Regions from separate parts of the Romboutsia sp. 1001713B170131_170501_G6 genome, predicted to be linked through region 1. Evidence: riboswitches for the same ligand, from Rfam matches in the RefSeq annotation. Region 1 holds a riboswitch; each other region holds the start of a gene.
What was found. Region 1 has a riboswitch for cobalamin ahead of I4U89_RS11360 (BMP family lipoprotein). Riboswitches for the same ligand answer to the same signal wherever they lie in the genome.
Positions count from the first base shown of each region.

Region 2: linked by a shared signal. The riboswitch ahead of I4U89_RS03895 (energy-coupling factor ABC transporter permease) and the one ahead of I4U89_RS11360 (BMP family lipoprotein) in region 1 are both predicted to bind cobalamin.
Region 3: linked by a shared signal. The riboswitch ahead of I4U89_RS14790 (cobyric acid synthase) and the one ahead of I4U89_RS11360 (BMP family lipoprotein) in region 1 are both predicted to bind cobalamin.

Region 1 covers NZ_JADPFC010000005.1:973-7,326, reverse strand. Annotated here, with positions in the region: gene I4U89_RS11365 (ATP-dependent helicase) at 1-413, opposite strand, end outside; gene I4U89_RS11360 (BMP family lipoprotein) at 703-1,725, opposite strand; cobalamin riboswitch at 2,213-2,393, opposite strand; gene I4U89_RS11355 (VWA domain-containing protein) at 2,530-4,302, opposite strand; gene I4U89_RS11350 (AAA family ATPase) at 4,317-5,249, opposite strand; gene I4U89_RS11345 (aminopeptidase) at 5,503-6,354, opposite strand, start outside.
Region 2 covers NZ_JADPFC010000001.1:780,253-786,606, reverse strand. Annotated here, with positions in the region: gene I4U89_RS03920 (CPBP family intramembrane glutamic endopeptidase) at 1-658, shown strand, start outside; gene I4U89_RS15795 (hypothetical protein) at 724-855, opposite strand; gene I4U89_RS03915 (hypothetical protein) at 905-1,447, opposite strand; gene I4U89_RS03910 (ABC-2 transporter permease) at 1,458-2,099, opposite strand; gene I4U89_RS03905 (ABC transporter ATP-binding protein) at 2,101-2,928, opposite strand; gene I4U89_RS03900 (GntR family transcriptional regulator) at 2,930-3,304, opposite strand; cobalamin riboswitch at 3,502-3,680, shown strand; gene I4U89_RS03895 (energy-coupling factor ABC transporter permease) at 4,009-4,737, shown strand; gene I4U89_RS03890 (energy-coupling factor ABC transporter substrate-binding protein) at 4,721-5,020, shown strand; gene cbiQ (cobalt ECF transporter T component CbiQ) at 5,021-5,701, shown strand; gene I4U89_RS03880 (energy-coupling factor ABC transporter ATP-binding protein) at 5,711-6,354, shown strand, end outside.
Region 3 covers NZ_JADPFC010000014.1:2,478-8,831, forward strand. Annotated here, with positions in the region: gene hemL (glutamate-1-semialdehyde 2,1-aminomutase) at 1-250, shown strand, start outside; gene cobT (nicotinate-nucleotide--dimethylbenzimidazole phosphoribosyltransferase) at 419-1,465, shown strand; gene cobU (bifunctional adenosylcobinamide kinase/adenosylcobinamide-phosphate guanylyltransferase) at 1,488-2,048, shown strand; gene cobS (adenosylcobinamide-GDP ribazoletransferase) at 2,051-2,809, shown strand; gene I4U89_RS14785 (histidine phosphatase family protein) at 2,832-3,440, shown strand; cobalamin riboswitch at 3,445-3,619, shown strand; gene I4U89_RS14790 (cobyric acid synthase) at 4,015-5,562, shown strand; gene I4U89_RS14795 (cobyrinate a,c-diamide synthase) at 5,584-6,354, shown strand, end outside.

The DNA.
Region 1 (6,354 bases):
ATTACTTTAGGTTCAAATACTTTATCACTTAAATTTAATTCTTTTAAACAGTCCTTTACTAAGGTAACTTGGTCAGCACTATCATATATAACAAAACTTCTATTGTATCCGATTCTATTTATATCTTTTCTTAGTATACGTACACAGCAAGAGTGGAAAGTACTTATCCACATTTCCTTTGTATCCGTTCCTAAAGTTTCTTCTACTCTCTCTCTCATTTCATTAGCAGCTTTATTTGTAAATGTTATTGCTAATATATTTGGTGCTTGTACACCTTTATCTTCTATAAGATGTGCTATTCTTGTTGTTAAAACTCTAGTCTTCCCTGACCCAGCTCCAGCTAGTATAAGTACCGGTCCTTCTGTTTTTTCTACAGCTTCTCTCTGGGCAGGATTTAATGTATCTAAATTCATAATTTTCCTCCTGTCGCTATTCCTATAACTATATTTTAATCTATAATAAATATTTATTCAAACTTTAAATCAATCCTATATTTTGATAATCTCCATAATCTAATCATTCTAAAATAGATATTATAAAAATATAATTTATTTATTAAGTGAACTTATACTATATCATACTTTATATTATCCTTGTATTTTATTTAAAATAAATAGGCTATCTAAAAATAATAATTCTTACAAATTATGCTTTCTTAAGTTGCAAGTTATTATTTTAAATAGCCATTTTATATCTTATGTATTATTTTACTTCTAATTTTCCTTCTATTATATCTTCTGCTTTTTTATTAACATAATCAATTATTTCTTTAGGTACATTCTTACCAGTACTTGGTGCTATTCCAACTGCCTCTTCTTTTAATCCATAAACTACGGCTTTCCCACCTTCTAATTTTCCTTCTTTTATCTTTGATATTGTATCAAAAACACCAATATCAACTCTTTTCATAGCTGAAGTTATTACATTGTCAGGAGCTAGATTATTTTGGTCCATGTCTACTCCTATAGCATATTTATCTTTTTCTTTAGCTGACTCTATTGCACCAGTTCCAACACCACCTGCAGCTGAAAATATTACATCTACTTTATTATTATACATTTGATTAGCTATAGATTTACCTAAGCTAGCATCATCAAAGGAATTTGCATATTGAGATAAATACTCTGCATCTTTATTTTCCGATTTTACTCCAGCTTTAAATCCCTCTTCAAATCTAGTTATATTTGGTATTTCCATACCACCTATAAATCCAACTTTATTAGTTTCGCTCATCTTAGCTGCTATTATGCCTACTAAATATGCCGCTTCTCTTTCATCAAAAGTCATACATATCATATTGTCTGGTATTTCTTGTCCTTCTTCTTCATAATTATGATCAATTATTACAAACTTTCTATCTGGATAAAGCTTTGCTGCATTTAACATTGGTTCTGCTGTTGTATACCCCACACCTATAATTACATCACGTTCTTGGTCTATAAAGGTTTCTATATTAGGTGCATAATCTGCATCTTGGTTGGATTCTAAGTATGAGCCATCTATGCCTAGTTCTGATTTTGCTTTTTCTAGTCCTTCTAATGATGATTGATTAAAGCTTTGGTCATTAGCCCCTCCTTCTCCAAGCACTATTCCTACAGAAAACTTTTCTTCACCACCTTTAGAATTTTTATCCTCTTCTTTTGAATCATTGCTACACCCAACCATACCTAGTGACATGATTCCCACTATTATTGTAGATATTAATCTCTTCTTTAACTTTAACATATACTAAATCTCCCCCTGATAAATTATGTTTACATTTAAATTGTATTATATGTCTTTACACATGTAAACTATTTATGTTAAATAAAAAATTCACTTCACTTATGATTCATGTGTTTTTTTAAATATTTATTATATTTTCATACCAATTAATGTATTTTATCAGTGTGAATTATCGACAGCTTTATCCTTAATATCAAATTATTATATATAAAAAATAAGCCCTTAAATATAATAAGGGCTTTTTAAGCATAAAGCTTTAGATATAAAATTTATATTAAATTTAGGCTTAAGGCAAATTAATTTTTAAGACTTATACATTATAAATCTCTTTTAAATGCATACTATATCATACATCTTAATCTTATATACTTTTTTTATATAAAACTTTAGATTTTTTACAATTAAAAAGCCTAATCCATAGGGATTAGACTTTATCTACATAAATAACTATATAAGTAGCTTAAAGACATTCTCCATCCCCGAAGAAATCACTTAATATTATTAGGCAGGTCTCCTGACTTAGCTTCATTTTACTCTTTCTCCTTCCCGTAATCTAATATTACAGTGGTTATAGAAATTTCATCAGCATTACAGTAGCGGGGGCTGTAGAGGATTTTAACCTCTTTCCCTATTAATCTTCTTTTAAGAACCTATAATATATATTTTTTTCTATATTACATTATATTCGTTATATATTTTTATATTCCTTTTATTTTTTTAAATTTTTTCTTATTATTAACTTATTTAATCTTGTCTATATATAATTATATTCTATACGTACTTTTATATTCACTTTTATTTTATTTAATTTCTTATTATCTTCTTTAAATACATGGAAACCACATCAGAGAATCTTTGAATGTCTTTAGTATATATAAAGTCCTTACCATATATGATTTTTTCTATTTCTAAATCTATTTCATTTCCTGTAAATACTCCTAGCACCATTATTCCCTTTTGCCTAGCTTTTCTTACTTCTGATGCAGTATCCTTTGCTCCAACCATACCTTTGTAAGACATTTCTCCTCTTATACTTCTTTCTCTATCTTTGCCTATCTTTACATCATTTGGCCTTCCATCACTTAATACAATTAATATTTTATTTTCTTCTTCTCTTTCTAATAAACCTTCACAAATAGATTTTATAGCTAGTCCATCTCTATTATTACCAGCACAAAAATATTCAAATATATTCTCGTTATTGGTTATTTTATCTTCATAATCTCTAAATCTTTTTAGTATAGTGTAATCCATAAGACTTGAAAACCCCATAACTCTATTTGGTATACCAACTTTAGTTAAGGCTGTTGATATTATATATGCTTGTATAGCTACATTAGCTTGGTTCCTAGTTTGAGACCCACTAGAATCTAAAAGTATATCTATTACATATCTACCCTTTTCATTTTCAATATCTTTATAGAAAATTTTGTTATTATTACTTCTAGTTGCTCTCCATGCTCTATTTGCATATATGGTTCCACTATCACAAAAAATTCTACCTTTCTCATTTTCTTCTACTAATATTTTCAATAGAGTTTCCTTTAATTTTAATATATTTCTTTTATATATTTTTATGTTTTCTCTAAATTTACGAGTATTATTTTCTTTTTGTCTAGTCGCATATTTAATCTGGGCTATATTACTACATTCACTTCTTAATACGCCATCAGTAAAATGTACTCTACATCCCTCATGAACTCCTCTACAACTTTTACTTTCTATTTTTTTTAATTCTAAATCACTTATATATGATTTTCCATAATAATGCTCTATTTTTTTATATATTTTATCTAAGGTTTCTTCATCAACGTATAAAATATTATTAGAACTATGTTTTGAACCTTCAATATCAACTTCTCCTACACTTTCGATTAGCATAGATGATGATATCTCACTTATTTGATTTTCTATAGTTTCACTGTATTCATTATTATAAAGTTCTTCATACATAAAATCTGAAAATGTGTCAAAATCTATATCTGAATTTACTACTCTTTCATTTTCATAGTTTTCATTATCATATTTATTTGAAGTATCGTTAAAATAACTTATATAAATTTCATCTATTTCTCTAAGTATTTTAACTATATTCTCATTAAGATTAATTCTATTTATTTTATTTACTATCCTTCTACTTTGTCCGTCTATAGCTGGATGTTTTCCCATCCTTTCTAAGACTAAAAAGTATTTTATTTTTTGTAAAATATCTTCATTATGTATTTTACTAAAACTTGATAAAATATCTTTGTAAGCATTTAATCTTATATCTTCAATACCTGGTCTTTCCTTTATAATCTTTTCTTCAACTAACCTATCTAATGTTATATGCAATAAATCAGATATAACATCAATATCATATCCCATTTTAGCTCTACTTAATAAATATTTTTTTACTAAACTCCAATCTATGTATTTATGTCTTCCTCCTGCCATAGTAGCAAAATACAAGGTAATATCCTTAGATGAATATTCATTGTTAGATATTTGAATATCATCACTATAATCTCCTGCTACAGTCCAAGATAGATTGCTAATTCTATTTTCAAATTCATAATCCCCATATACCCATTTCATAATTATTTCCTACTTTAATATGTATTTATTTTAGGGAATATATCTTTAGTTTCCCATTTATCTGGTATTCTAGTCTTTATAATATCTCCTACAATCTCTTTCTCATATATATCAAATGTTTTACTTGTTACTCCCATATTAACCGCTAACGATGGTTTTAACCCTCTTCTAATAGCCTTTAGTGACCCTATTAATCCTCTCAAATCTACTGATTTACTAGATATTTCTCCATTTTGTGATTTTAATTGTAAGTCTAAGAATATACCTCCAAATTGGATCAATTTTTCTTCATCTGCATCTTCAAATTCTTTTTTTAATATCAACATTAATTTTTCCTCTTCCACAGCAGGTATATCTATTACCATAAATCTAGAAACTAATGCCTCATTTAATTCTTTTGTTCCTGCATATTCATAGTTCATAGTTCCTATAAACCTTGTAGCATCATGAAGATTTATTCTTTCATATCCAGGTACATCTATTACTCTTCTGTAATCTAATGCTGAATGTAGTACTGCGATTGCATCATTTTTAGCCATATTTATTTCATCAAATACACCAAATCCACCATTTATAGCACATTCATATACTGAACCTCTTCTTAGCTTAACTTCATTATCTATAAATGTATCCGTACCTATTAAAGTTGTACTATCTGTATTTATATGGAAGGATGTATTCCATTGAGGTCTTCCAAATAGCTCTGATAAATTATCTGCTAGTAGGTTTTTTCCTGTCGCCTTTGGGCCAGATAATAGTATATTTTCTCCTTCTAATATAGCTGATATAGCCATATTCCATATATCTTTTCCATAAAAATATTTAGTTGACTCTGATATCCTATACTTAAGACTATCCTCTATTTTATAAAATTCTTTAAACTTTATTGCATCATTTATTAATTTTTCATCTACACCTTGGTTTAATAAACTTACTATTATACCCATAGTCAGCCCCCTTGTCTTCGTTATATACTATAATATTAGCATATAATCTATAATCCGATATAATATTTTATACTTACACTATATTATTAATTTATCTTATATTTGCTTAAATACCTTGTTTTTAAATACTTTGACTATTTTTTAAGTTAAATTACTTAATATATAAATCATCTCAATCCTCTCTTAGAACGAAATAAAATTTTATAAAAAATAAGAGGCTTAGAATATAACCTAAACCTCTACCTGCTTTTATTTATAATTCGTACTTACATAAAATTTCATCTATAAACTTTCCATTTTCATAGAACAGCTCTCCATCAGCATATATTTTGCCACAACTTCTCATATCACATAACATATCCCAATGTAGTGATGATTTATTCTTACCTCCTGCTTCTGGCATAGAATCTCCTATTGCCATATGAACAGTTCCACCTATCTTTTCATCAAATAGCATATTTGAAGTAAATTTTTTTATACCATAATTTGTACCTATAGCCACTTCTCCAAAGAAACTAGACCCTTCATCAGTTTCTAGTAATTGCTTTAATAGCTCTTCTCCTTTTTTAGCACTTGCATTTACTACCTTACCATTTTTTACTTCTAATTTTATTCCTTCTATTTGCCTTCCTCCAAATATTCCAGGGAATGAGAATGTTATATGACCATTTATATCATTTTCAACTGGTGATGTGAATATTTCTCCATCAGGAAAGTTAACTTTCCCATCACAATTTATCCATTTTCTACCTTTCACACCTACCTTTATATCTGTACCCTCTGATAATATATGTAATTCACCCTTAGTATCAAGATATCTTATCCATCTCTCTTGTTCTTTACTTATTCTTTTCCACTCTGCCACAGGGTCTTCACTATCTAAAAGTCCAGCGCCATATACAAAGTCTTCATACTCACTTAGACTCATACATGCCTCTTGAGCATCTGCATGAGTTGGGTATTGAGTTCCACACCATCTTAAACTTCCATCTCCACATCTCTCAGAATATACTTTCCTCCATGATGAACTTCCTTGCTGAGCTATTTTAATTCTCTCTGGATCTATATTAGATAATATTCTTGTATTCCTACTTCCCCATGCAGT
Region 2 (6,354 bases), on a different contig from region 1:
CTCACCTGTAATTTTAATTATACTAGGTGCAGTTTTATACTTTATAATATTTCCATCTCATCTTGATTTAAGTATGAATACTGGTTTATCAAATCTTAAGCTTCAGTTACAATCACTAGGTCAAGTAGTTCCAAGTGACTCAGAGCTTAAATCTACTATGATTATCCAATTATTTGTCGGTATTTTATTATCACCTATATTAAACTTTATTCCTTGTCTTGGTGAAGAGTTAGGTTGGAGAGGATATTTACTACCTAAATTAGCAGAAAATAATAGTTATTTTAAATCTAGTTTAATATGTAGTATTATTTGGGGTATATGGCATGCTCCTATGATAGCTATGGGACACAATTACGGTACAGGATATATAGGTGCTCCATTTTTAGGAATATTTGCTATGATTTTATTTTGTATAGCAACTGGTTCTATATTTAATTATATAGCTATAAAAACCAAAAGCTGTATCCCAGCTATATTTGCTCATGGTAGTTTAAATGGTTTTGCATCAGCTAGTGTTATATTTTTAAATGTACCTTCTCCTAATATGTTTATAGGCCCCGTTCCTACTGGTATTATTGGGGGATTCTTCTTTATAGTAGTAGGTGTTATATGCTTATTAAAAACTAAAAAATTAGATATTCAAAAAGAAACTATTTAAAATTATATTAAATAAATTAATTAAGCTTATATATGTAAAAAATAGCTACCTAATAAAGGTAGCTATTAAATATTTTTATTTATGTATATTTTTAAAGCTTTTATTCCTAAAAATAATGCATATATAAGCATTATCCATAACACCAAACATATAATCATAGGTATAATACCAATAAGCATCATAGAAAAGTTATTCATAAAACACCATCCTTTTAAATACTTTTTATTAGTATAACCTACTCTTTTTTTAATACTCCTCTAAGAATAAAGTTTTACTTCCACCTTCACTTCCGCTTCCTATCATAAGTGAATTTTGTGAAGTTCTAAATTTATAAAAACTTACATTGTAGTTTATTATAGGATTTTTTATATTAAATACCTTTTCATCTAAACTAAGTCCCTTTGGTATCTTAAATACTATATCTTCACTTTCACCTGCTTCTATACCCATCTTATGATCTTCTTCAAACCAATCTTCTTCACGACCTACAATTCTTACATCACTTGGAGTTACTCCATTAAATTTTTCCATAAATTCTTCTGTATGATCAAATGAAAGCTCCATATCATACAGACTAGCTATATCTTTTGTGTTATTAGTTATCTTTATAGTTAATATATGGCTATATTTATCTTCTTTATAATTTTTAAATTCTATTTTTAGTCTTTCTTCAAAATCATCATCATAAGAGTAATCATTTATATCCTTAACATAAAATACACTAAATCCTATTAAAAGTATTATAGGTATTAATACTATAGTACTTGCCTTTATAAACTTTTTATTCATATTGTCCCCCTTAAAGTGCTACTTCTTTTTTATTGTATATTTTAGTAGATATATACATAGATACTATATAAATAACTACACAAACGCCACTTATAATAAGTAACTTAGGATCACTTATAATTAAATTTTCTTGTCCCTCTATATGTATATCAGCTCTTGGCTTTAGTGTTATATATAAGCTAGATACAAGTATAATACCCATTACTAAATTTATAGGTATATAAGATTTTTTGTATCCATATTTAAACATTATAGGAAATGATACAGATACTAGTATAAGTAATATATTTAAAATACTTAACATTGTTTGAGTGTACATTAAATCTATATAAAATATATGTTTTAATATTTTTGAATAAAAATAAGTAAATAATATAGATAATACTATAATTAATGTAGATACTATATACTTACTATACACTATATCTCCTTTATCTATTGGCATACTATTAAAAAAGTACTCACAATTATTAGCTTCATCTAAGTAAAAACTTCTGAATATAAATATATAGCTTAAAAACAATGGTATAGCTACACTAGATAATCCCATTAATATAGATGAAAATATAAAAAGTCCTGCTACTAACTTTATAATAGTTTTAGCATCTGTCATAAAACATGCCCTTAAATCTTTTTTTATAATGTTAATCATTTTAATCTCTCCCCATAAAATATATAATATCTTCTATCGTTGCTATACTTATATTGTTTGTCATATCATATCCATTTTCTATAAATAGGCCTTGACTATAATAATTATTATCTTCTCTTTTTATAAAATCTATATTACTATCATCTAATTCTTTTTTACTTCCCTTTATTACCTTGTAATTTTCTTTTATATATTCACTACTTTCGCTTAATACTAATTTCCCATTTTTTATAAGTGTTATATAATCTGCACATTGTTCTAAATCAGTTAATATATGTGTTGAAAATATAGCACATTTATCTCCACTTTCTAATTCTTCTTGAATTATATTTATCATTTCTTTTCTAAATATTGGATCAAGCCCACTACTTGGCTCATCAAGCACTAATAACTTAGCATTATGACTTAGCGCATTTGCTAGCATTAGCTTTATACTTTGCCCTTTTGATAAGTTTCTTATTTTAGTGTTTTTATCTATATTAAATTTCTCTAAGTAATTATTAAATTTATTATTATCAAAGTTTTTATAGAAACTTTTAACTATATTTTTAAAATCTTTAACCTTAAGATGTTCATAAAAATATAATTCATCATATACAAATCCTACTTCTTCTTTAAATTTTTTTAAGTTTTTTCTTATATCTTCTCCCATATAATATATATTTCCACTATCCACATTTAGTAAATTCATTATTAGTTTTATAATAGTAGTTTTTCCACTACCATTGTGACCCATAAGCCCCATAATATATCCCTTTTTTAATTCAAAAGATATATCTTCTAGCTTAAATTTACCAAAGTCTTTACTCACCTTTTCTAGTCTTAACATATTACTCCCCCTCGTATAGACTCTCTAATATTTCTATTAATTCACTTTTTGATAAACCCATCATTTTAGATAGATTTATAGATTCTTCTAATTTTTCTTCTATTTCTCTTATTTTAGCTTCATACACTAGTTCTTTATTAAAAGAAGATACATAACATCCTTTACCTGGTACGGTGTTTATAAGCCCTAGTTTTTCTAATTCTTCATAAGCTCTTTTAGTAGTTATAAAACTTATCCCTAAATCTTTAGCTAATGCTCTTATGGATGGTAGAGCTTTTCCTTCTTCTAAAGTACCATTTAATATGTTTTTCTTTATATGATTTACTATTTGCATATATATAGGTAGGTCAGAAGTATTTGAAATTATTATGTTCATTTTATCTCCTTTCTGTATAATATGTATATACTGTATATATACATATTATACAGTTAGTTTATACTTAGTCAATAAATTTTGAATAAATATTATTTTTTAATCTAGATGTTTTAAGGTTTAATTAAAATTTTTAATTTTTTTTGAAAAAAATAGAGGAATATAATAAAAGTTGTAGTATTATATAAACATGTGATAAATTAAAAATTTGTATTTTAGGTTTTTTTATAAAATTAATAGGGAAAGAGGTTAAATTCCTCTGCAGCCCCCGCTACTGTAAAGCTGATGAAACTTTCAAAAACCACTGTAATTTTTTACGGGAAGGGAAAGTAGTAAGATGAAGCTAAGCCAGGAGACCTGCCTATAATACTCAAATTATATTCTTCGGGGTGAAGGAAAATAATAAAAAATAATACCTTATTTTTAATAAACATAGGTATTAATTAAAAAGTTATTTTAATCCTAATCCAATGATTAGGATTTTTTAATTCGTAATGAACTCTATTTAATTTTAAATATGTAGTTTTAAATCACTTAATTTTAAGTGTCTTAACTATATATCTAATCAATTGATCTAATTTTAAATTATGAATAATATGAATTTTAAACACCAAGTTAAAACAAATCAAATTTCGTCTTTACCCATTATATACTTATCTTAATTTGTCACATAAAAATTTAATAAACTTTGAAAGTGAGGTATAAAGATGAATTTTTTACCACTATCGTTAGTAGCAGGTGTGCTACTTATCATTTTAAACCCAGTAAGTGCTAGTGCTATGCATATTATGGAGGGTTATTTACCCGCAAAATGGTCTATACTTTGGACAATAGTATTTATTCCATTTTTCATATATGGGTTAAAATCTATTAATACCATAGTAAAACAAGATCCTAAAAAGAAGGTTTTATTAGCCTTAGCAGGGGCTTTTGTATTTGTGTTATCAGCACTAAAAATACCGTCTTTAACAGGTAGTTGTTCACATCCTACAGGAGTAGGACTTGGTGCAATATTATTTGGACCAGCTGTTATGGCAGTAATAGGAACAATAGCTTTATTATTCCAAGCATTATTACTTGCACATGGAGGATTAACTACTTTAGGTGCTAATGCATTTTCAATGGCAATAGTTGGACCAATAGTATCCTATTTAATATTTAAATTTTGCAGAAAAAGAAATGTAAGTATTGGTATGAGTGTATTTTTAGCAGCAGCCTTAGGCGATTTGGCTACATATACAATAACAGCAACTCAATTGGCACTAGCCTTCCCTGACCCTAGTGGAGGAGTTATGATGTCTTTAGTTAAGTTTTTAGGAGTATTTTTCACGACTCAAATACCAATAGCTATAGCAGAAGGATTATTAACTACTTTAGTATATAACTTAATAACACAAAATGAAGAAGGAGTTGAAATTAATGAGTACAAATTCTAAAACTAAAAACAAACTTAGAAATAAAAATTTAATATTATTAGCTTTAACCATAATACTTATAATAACTCCTTTATTATTAAATTCATCAGCTGAATATGGTGGTGCTGATGGAGAGGCAGAGGGCCTAATAACAGAGATAAATCCGGATTATAAACCTTGGTTTAGTAGCTTATACGAGCCACCTAGTGGAGAAATAGAGAGCTTACTATTCTCTACACAAGCAGCTATAGGAGCTGGATTTATAGGCTACTATCTAGGAAGAAAAAAAGGTGAAAAAAAATAAATGCTTGAAATTGACAAGTGTGCATATACAAATGCTTTAAGAAATACTAATCCTATGGTTAAATTAATTATTAGCTTTATAGCTTTAACTCTTTCTGTAATTACAAACAATGTAATACTCCATTTGTTGATAATGTTGATAGTAAGTATTTTAATCATTTTTCTAGCAAAAGTTAATATTAAACTATATATAAAATGTTTAAAGATACCTATATATTTTTTAATTATAGGAACTATACTTAATATGATTAATATATCCTTAGAAAATCAAAGCTTTATATTTAATATCAAAGTTTTTAACTTATATATAGGAATAACTTTATTTTCAATTGAAAGCTCTCTATATATATTACTAAGGGCTATAAGTTCAGTTATATCTATTTATTTTTTAATACTTACTACACCATTTAATCAATTAATAATTATATTAAAAAAATTACATATCCCAGATACATTAGTAGAACTTATGGTTTTGACATATAGATTCATATTCATATTTTTAGAAGAAATAAAGGATATTTATAAATCTCAAGAATTAAGATTTGGTTATATAAATCTAAAAAATTCTTATAACTCAACTGCTCTACTTATAAAAATCTTATTCTTTAGAATGATGAGAAAATATGAAGATATGAGTATAACCTTAGATATGAAGTTGTATGATGGGAAATTTCATATATAGGAGAATATCATGTTTAAGGTAAATAATTTAACATACAAATATGAAAAAGAAAATAAAGCAATAAACAATATAAGTCTAGATTTTTCAAAAGGAAATATGATCGGGATAATTGGAGCTAATGGTTCTGGTAAGTCTACTTTGTTTATGAATCTAGTAGGTATATTAAAGCCTTCTGAAGGAAATATATTTTATAATAATAAAGAGCTTTCTTATAAAAAGAAAGATTTGTACAATTTAAGAAAAGAAGTAGGTATAGTATTTCAAGATCCAGATAAGCAAATATTTTATTCAAGAGTATATGATGATGTTGCTTTTTCACTAAGAAATATAGGTGTACCCGAAGATAGAATAAAGGAAAAAGTAAAAAATGCATTAAAATTAGTCAATGCTTTAGATCTAATAGATAAACCAGTACACTTTTTAAGTTATGGTCAGAAAAAAAGAGTAGCTATAGCTTCTGTTATAGCTATGGAAAATAAAGTGGTTCTTTTAGATGAACCAACAGCAGGACTTGACCCTAAAAGCACAAAAGCTATAGTAAATATTTTAAAAAATTTATGCGATAAGGGAATTAAAGTAGTTATTTCAAGTCATGATATGGATTTAATATATGAGATTTGTGATTATATATATGTTTTAAATAAAGGTAGTAT
Region 3 (6,354 bases), on a different contig from region 1:
TACAGTTAATAGAGCTGGTTCATTAGTTTGTTTATTCTTTACACATGGGCCAATAGAAAACTATGATGATGTTACAAGATGTGATGTTCCTAAGTTTAATAAGTATTTTGAAGAGTTATTAAAAAGAGGAATTCTTTTAGCTCCTACACAGTTTGAAGCCATGTTCTTATCAAATGCTCATACTAATGAAGACATAGATTATACTATAAATGCTAGTTATGAAGCATTAAAAATAGCTCATAATCTTTAAAATTAAATATAAGCTTTGATAAAATTTACTATATAGGATGAAGGATATATATATACTATGTAGAATAGTTTATTTATATGTAAAATATGTATGAATTTTGGAGAGGCTTTCACTAAACCTAGCCTTATTGGCTAGGTAAATTATTTTCAAAGAAACGAGATGATATATATGAATTCACTAGATTATGTATTAAATAATATAGATTCGCTAGACAGGGAATCTATGGATGAAGCTAAAAAAAGATTAGATAGACTTATAAAGCCAGTTGGAAGTTTGGGTAAGATGGAAGAAATTTGTATGCAATTAGCTGGTATATATAGAAAAAAAGATCTTGATACATCTAAAAAAGTTATTATAGCATTTGCTGGAGATCATGGTGTTTATGAAGAAGGTGTAGCTCCAGATCCTCAAAATATAACTTATCTTCAATTCCCGAACTTTACAAAAGGGTTAAATGGAGTAGGAGTTATAAGTAAATTTGTAGGAGCAGATGTAATAGCTATAGATGTTGGTATAAATTGCGACCATAAACTAGATGGTGTGATTGATAAAAAGATAAGAAAATCTACATCTAATATGGCTAAGGGACCTGCAATGAGTAGAGATGAAGCTATAAAATCCATAGAAATAGGGATAGAAGCAGCAAATGAGTGCATAGATAATGGTTATACGCTTATAGGAATAGGTGAAATGGGTATATGTAACACTACTCCAAGTAGTGCTATAATATCTGTAATAGATGGATGTGATCCAGCAGAAGTTACAGGAATGGGAGCAGGACTTAAGAAAGATAGAATAAAGCATAAAGCTGATACTATAAGGAAAGCTATAGAATTAAACAAACCAAATAGAGAAGATGCTATAGATATATTATCAAAGGTTGGTGGATTTGAGATAGGTTCTATGGCAGGAGTAATATTAGCATGTAGTGCTAGAAATGTTCCTGTTGTATTAGATGGATTTATATCTTATGCAGCTGCTCTTTTAGCCTATACTATAAATCCAAAAACTAGGGAATATATGATAGCATCTCATACATCAGCAGAGCCAGGTACACAAAAAGCACTAGATATGCTAAACTTAAGTACTGTATTAAATATGGATATGAGATTAGGAGAAGGTAGTGGTGCAGCACTTGCATTTAATATAATTGAAGCATCAAATTATACATATACAAATATGGCAACATTTGACGAGATAGACATGGGAAGATAGAAAAAGCAATAAGGAGAAAAGTATGAGCAAAGTTATACTAGTAACTGGTGGAGCAAGATCAGGAAAAAGTAGTTTTGCAGAACAATTATGTAAAGATAGAAATAACAATACTGCATATATTGCAACATCAATACCCTTTGATGATGAGATGAAAGATAGGGTAAAAAAACATAAGGAAAGTAGACCACAAAATTGGAAAACATATGAAATATACAAGGATATATATTCTATAATTGAGGATATATCCAAATCTCACAAAACAGTTATATTAGATTGTGTAACTTTATTAGTGAATAATTTGATGTTCACACATGATATAGATATTGAAAATGCAACACAAGATGAGATAAATGAATTAGAAAAGTACATAAAAGAGCAAGTTAATAAACTGATAGAAGAGATAAGAAAAACCGAACTTTATTTTGTTGCTGTTACTAATGAATTAGGAATGGCAGTAGTTCCTGCTAATAAACTTAGTAGAGTATATACGGATATAGTAGGTAGAATAAATCAACAAATAGCAGCTCAAAGTGACGAAGTCTATTTTGTAGTTAGTTCAATACCTATGAAAATTAAAGGATAGCTATGAAAAGATTTATATCAATACTTCAGTTTATGACTAGAATTCCAATAAATATAGATGTAGGATTTGATGATGAATTTCATAAAACTATAACATATTTTCCACTAGTAGGGTTTGTATTAGGTATTTTATTATTTATAATTGGTGCTGTATCAAACATATTATTTGATCCATTTATAACATCAATATTAGTAACCTTAGGTTCTGTTATATTGACAGGGGGATTACATATTGATGGACTAGGAGATACATTTGATGCTATATATAGTTATAGGGATAAGGAAAAAATGCTAGAAATAATGAAAGATTCAAGACTTGGGACAAATTCATTATTAGCTATAGTATTTTTAATTTTACTTAAGATAGGCTTTATATATAGCTTAATAAACAATAATTTAATGTGGACTGTAATATTTATGCCTGTTATAGGTAGACTTGGAGTAATAAGATTAACTTACAAAACTGTTTCACCAAGAGAAAAAGGAATGGGAAACTTATTTATAGGTAAGGCTACTACATCAATGTTTTTAACTGCTATATTATATACAATGGCATTAATTATAATAGTAGCTAAGTTTATATTTAAATCATCAATAACATTACCTATACTGGTATCTATAATAGTTGTTATTTTATTTAATCAATTATTCAAAAATCATATATACAAAAAAATTGATGGAGTTACAGGAGATATATTAGGGTGTAGTATAGAACTTGGAGAAGTTATATATTTACTTTACATATATCTTATAATAGGGTAACCTTAAAAGAGGTGATACTATAATGACTAAATTAATTTTAGTAAGACATGCATTGACTATAGATAATCAAAGTAAAAGATTATCAGGTCATATAGACAGTGTAGTTAGTGAATTTGGAATTAAGCAAATAGAGAAATTAACCAAATATTTAGATGGTATACATATAGATAAGATATACACAACAACATCTTCAAGAACAAAAGATACTGTAAGAGATGTTGCAAAGAAAAAAGGGATAGAAATAATAGAAAAAGAAACATTGAAAGAAATTAGTTTTGGGGATTTTGAGGGGATTACTTTTGATGACATAAAAAAGAATTATCCAGAAGAATTTAACTCTATGATAGAAAAAGGATATGAGTATAGATATCCAAATGGTGAAAGTCTTATTGACTCATTTATAAGAGTATCAAATGAGATTAAAGAAATCATAAGTATGGATAAAGACAAAACAATACTTATATGTTCTCATGGTGGAACTATAAGGAATATAATAAGTTATTTAATATCAGGAAGCCACAAATACCATTGGAATTTTAAAATAGATAATGCATCAGTAAGTATTCTAGAAGTAGAAGATGGATTTGCAGTCATAGATAGCCTAAATAACACAAATTTTATAAATAATTAAAATCAAATAGTATATTAACTTAGGTTCTACAAGATTAATAGGGAAAAAGGTTAGAAGCCTTTGCAGCCCCCGCTACTGTAATATTGACGAAACTACAATTTGCCACTGTCCTTTGGATGGGAAGGAGTAGGAGTAGGATGAAATTGAGCCAGGATACCTGCCTAAATTAATTAATTATAAAATCTCCGGGGTGAGGGATTTTTATTCAGATAAAATATAGCTATCGCTTTTAAAGTATGTACCTATAGGCAAACATCAGAGTATATGCATATTAGTAGATAAATTATACTTTATTAAAACTTAAATTATAAAAAATTTATTATGAAATCTACATATTAATCATAAATATTTTAAGTATATTTTAGATTATTACAATAGGATTTAGTATGATATAGTTTAAGCATATAATGAAGATTAAATAGTTATATTTTATTACATGCTATATTGTTTAATATGTTACAACACATATGAGACAGGTATATATCATTAGCATTAGAATAAAAGCCTTAACTCTTAAGAGTTAAGGCTTTTTTGATTATAAGGAAATCAAATTAAGTGATATAAGGAGAATCTTATGGGAAAAAAGATAATGTTACAAGGTACAGCATCAAATGTTGGTAAAAGTATATTAACAGCTGGTTTATGTAGGATTTTCAAACAAGATGGATATAGTGTGGCACCATTTAAATCTCAGAATATGGCGTTAAACTCTTTTATAACAAAAGAAGGTTTAGAAATGGGAAGAGCACAAGTATTTCAGGCAGAAGCTTGTGGAATAGAACCAATTGCTGATATGAATCCAATACTTCTAAAACCATCAGGCAATCATAGATGTCAAGTTATAGTAAGAGGAAAAGTTAAAGATGATATATCATCATCAGAATACCATGATTATAAACCAATACTTGCTAAAGAACTAAAAACTATATTTAATCAATTTAGTGAGAACTATGATGTGGTTGTTATGGAGGGGGCAGGTAGTACAGCAGAAATAAACTTAAGGGAACATGATATTGCTAACATGGGTATGGCAGAGATCGCAGATGCTCCTGTAATAATAGTGGGGGATATCGATAGAGGTGGAGTTTTCGCATCACTAGCAGGTACGATGCTTTTATTAAGTGAAGAGGAAAGAAAAAGAGTTAAAGGTGTAATAATAAATAAATTTAGAGGAAGAAAAGAGCTTTTATATGATGGCATAAAAATGCTTGAAGAAATAATAAAGGTTCCTGTTCTAGGAGTAGTGCCTTATAGTGATATAAAAATAGAAGATGAAGACAGTGTAACAACTAGATTTAAAACTAAAATGAAAAAAAGTGATATACATATAGAAATAATTAGAACGCCCCATATGTCTAATTTCACAGATTTTAATATATTTGAGACTCAAGAAGATGTAAGTATTAGATATGTAGATCATGGAGAGGCTCTTTCAAATCCAGATATGATAATACTTCCTGGAAGTAAAAGTACTATAGATGACCTTAAGTATATAAGAGAAAGTGGTCTAGAGGAGCAAATAAAAGATTTACATAAAAAAGGAAAGTTAGTATTTGGGATATGTGGTGGATATCAAATGTTAGGGAAGAAATTAAAAGACCCATATCATGTAGAAGGACAAATTGAAGAAATAAATGGGATAGGACTTTTAGATATAGAAACTACATTTGAAAAAGAAAAAACAACTACACAAGTGGATGCCACTATATGTAAACATTTAAATGGATATATGTCAAATCTATCAGGAATGAAAGTAAAAGGTTATGAAATTCATATGGGGATAAGTGATATAGGCAAAGAGGTAGAGCATTTAAATATAATAAATAATAAACTAGGAGAAGATGTTAATTATTTAGAAGGTAGTGTAAATAAAGAAGGTAATGTAGTAGGAACTTATTTACATGGAATATTTGATGAGATAGATTTTACTAGAGCTTTATTAAATAATATCAGAGAAGAAAAATGTCTTGAAAGAATAGATACTAAAGTAACTTCTTTTGAAGCTTTTAAGCAAAAGGAATATGATAGATTGGCTGATTTACTAAGAGAACATTTAGATATAGAGAAGATATATAAAATAATGGAAGAACATGAAGAAGAAATACAAATGATACAAAAATAAAATGATGGTTAGGTGAAATATATGAAAAAAATCTTAATCGCAGGAACTAATAGTGGAGTAGGAAAAACAACAATATCTTTAGGTATAATGCAAGCACTTACAAAAAGAAGTATGAAAGTTCAACCATATAAAGTTGGACCTGATTATATAGATCCATCATACCATACATTTATAACAGGTAGAGATTCAAGAAATCTAGATTCATATATGTTAGATGATGAAAAAATTAAGTATGTATTTAATTCTGCATCTAAAGATGCAGATATATCAGTGATTGAAGGTGTTATGGGTCTTTATGATGGAATAGGAATCGATTTAGATAATTGTACAAGCTCTCATACATCGAAGATACTAAAAGCACCAGTTATACTAGTTATAAATGGAAGAGCCATGGCAGCATCTAGTGCAGCTATGGTACTTGGATACAAGGAACTTGATAAAGATGTAAATATAAAAGGTGTAATAGTAAATAACGTAAAAACTAAGACTCACTACGAAATAATTAAAAAAGCAATTGAAACATATTGTGGGATAGAGGTCTTAGGATACTTCCCACCTAATGATGAATTTTCATTGGAGTCAAGACACTTGGGTTTAGTTCCAAGCGTAGAAATTGATTCACTAAAAAATAAATTTAGTAATTTAGCAGATGAAATAGAAAAATATATAAATATAGATAGAATAATAGAAATTGCTGAAACAGAAGAAGTTAGTAGCAGTTTTAATTTAAAAGATTTTATAAAGGAAAATAAGATTGAAGATAAAACAATAGCTATAGCTTATGATAAAGCA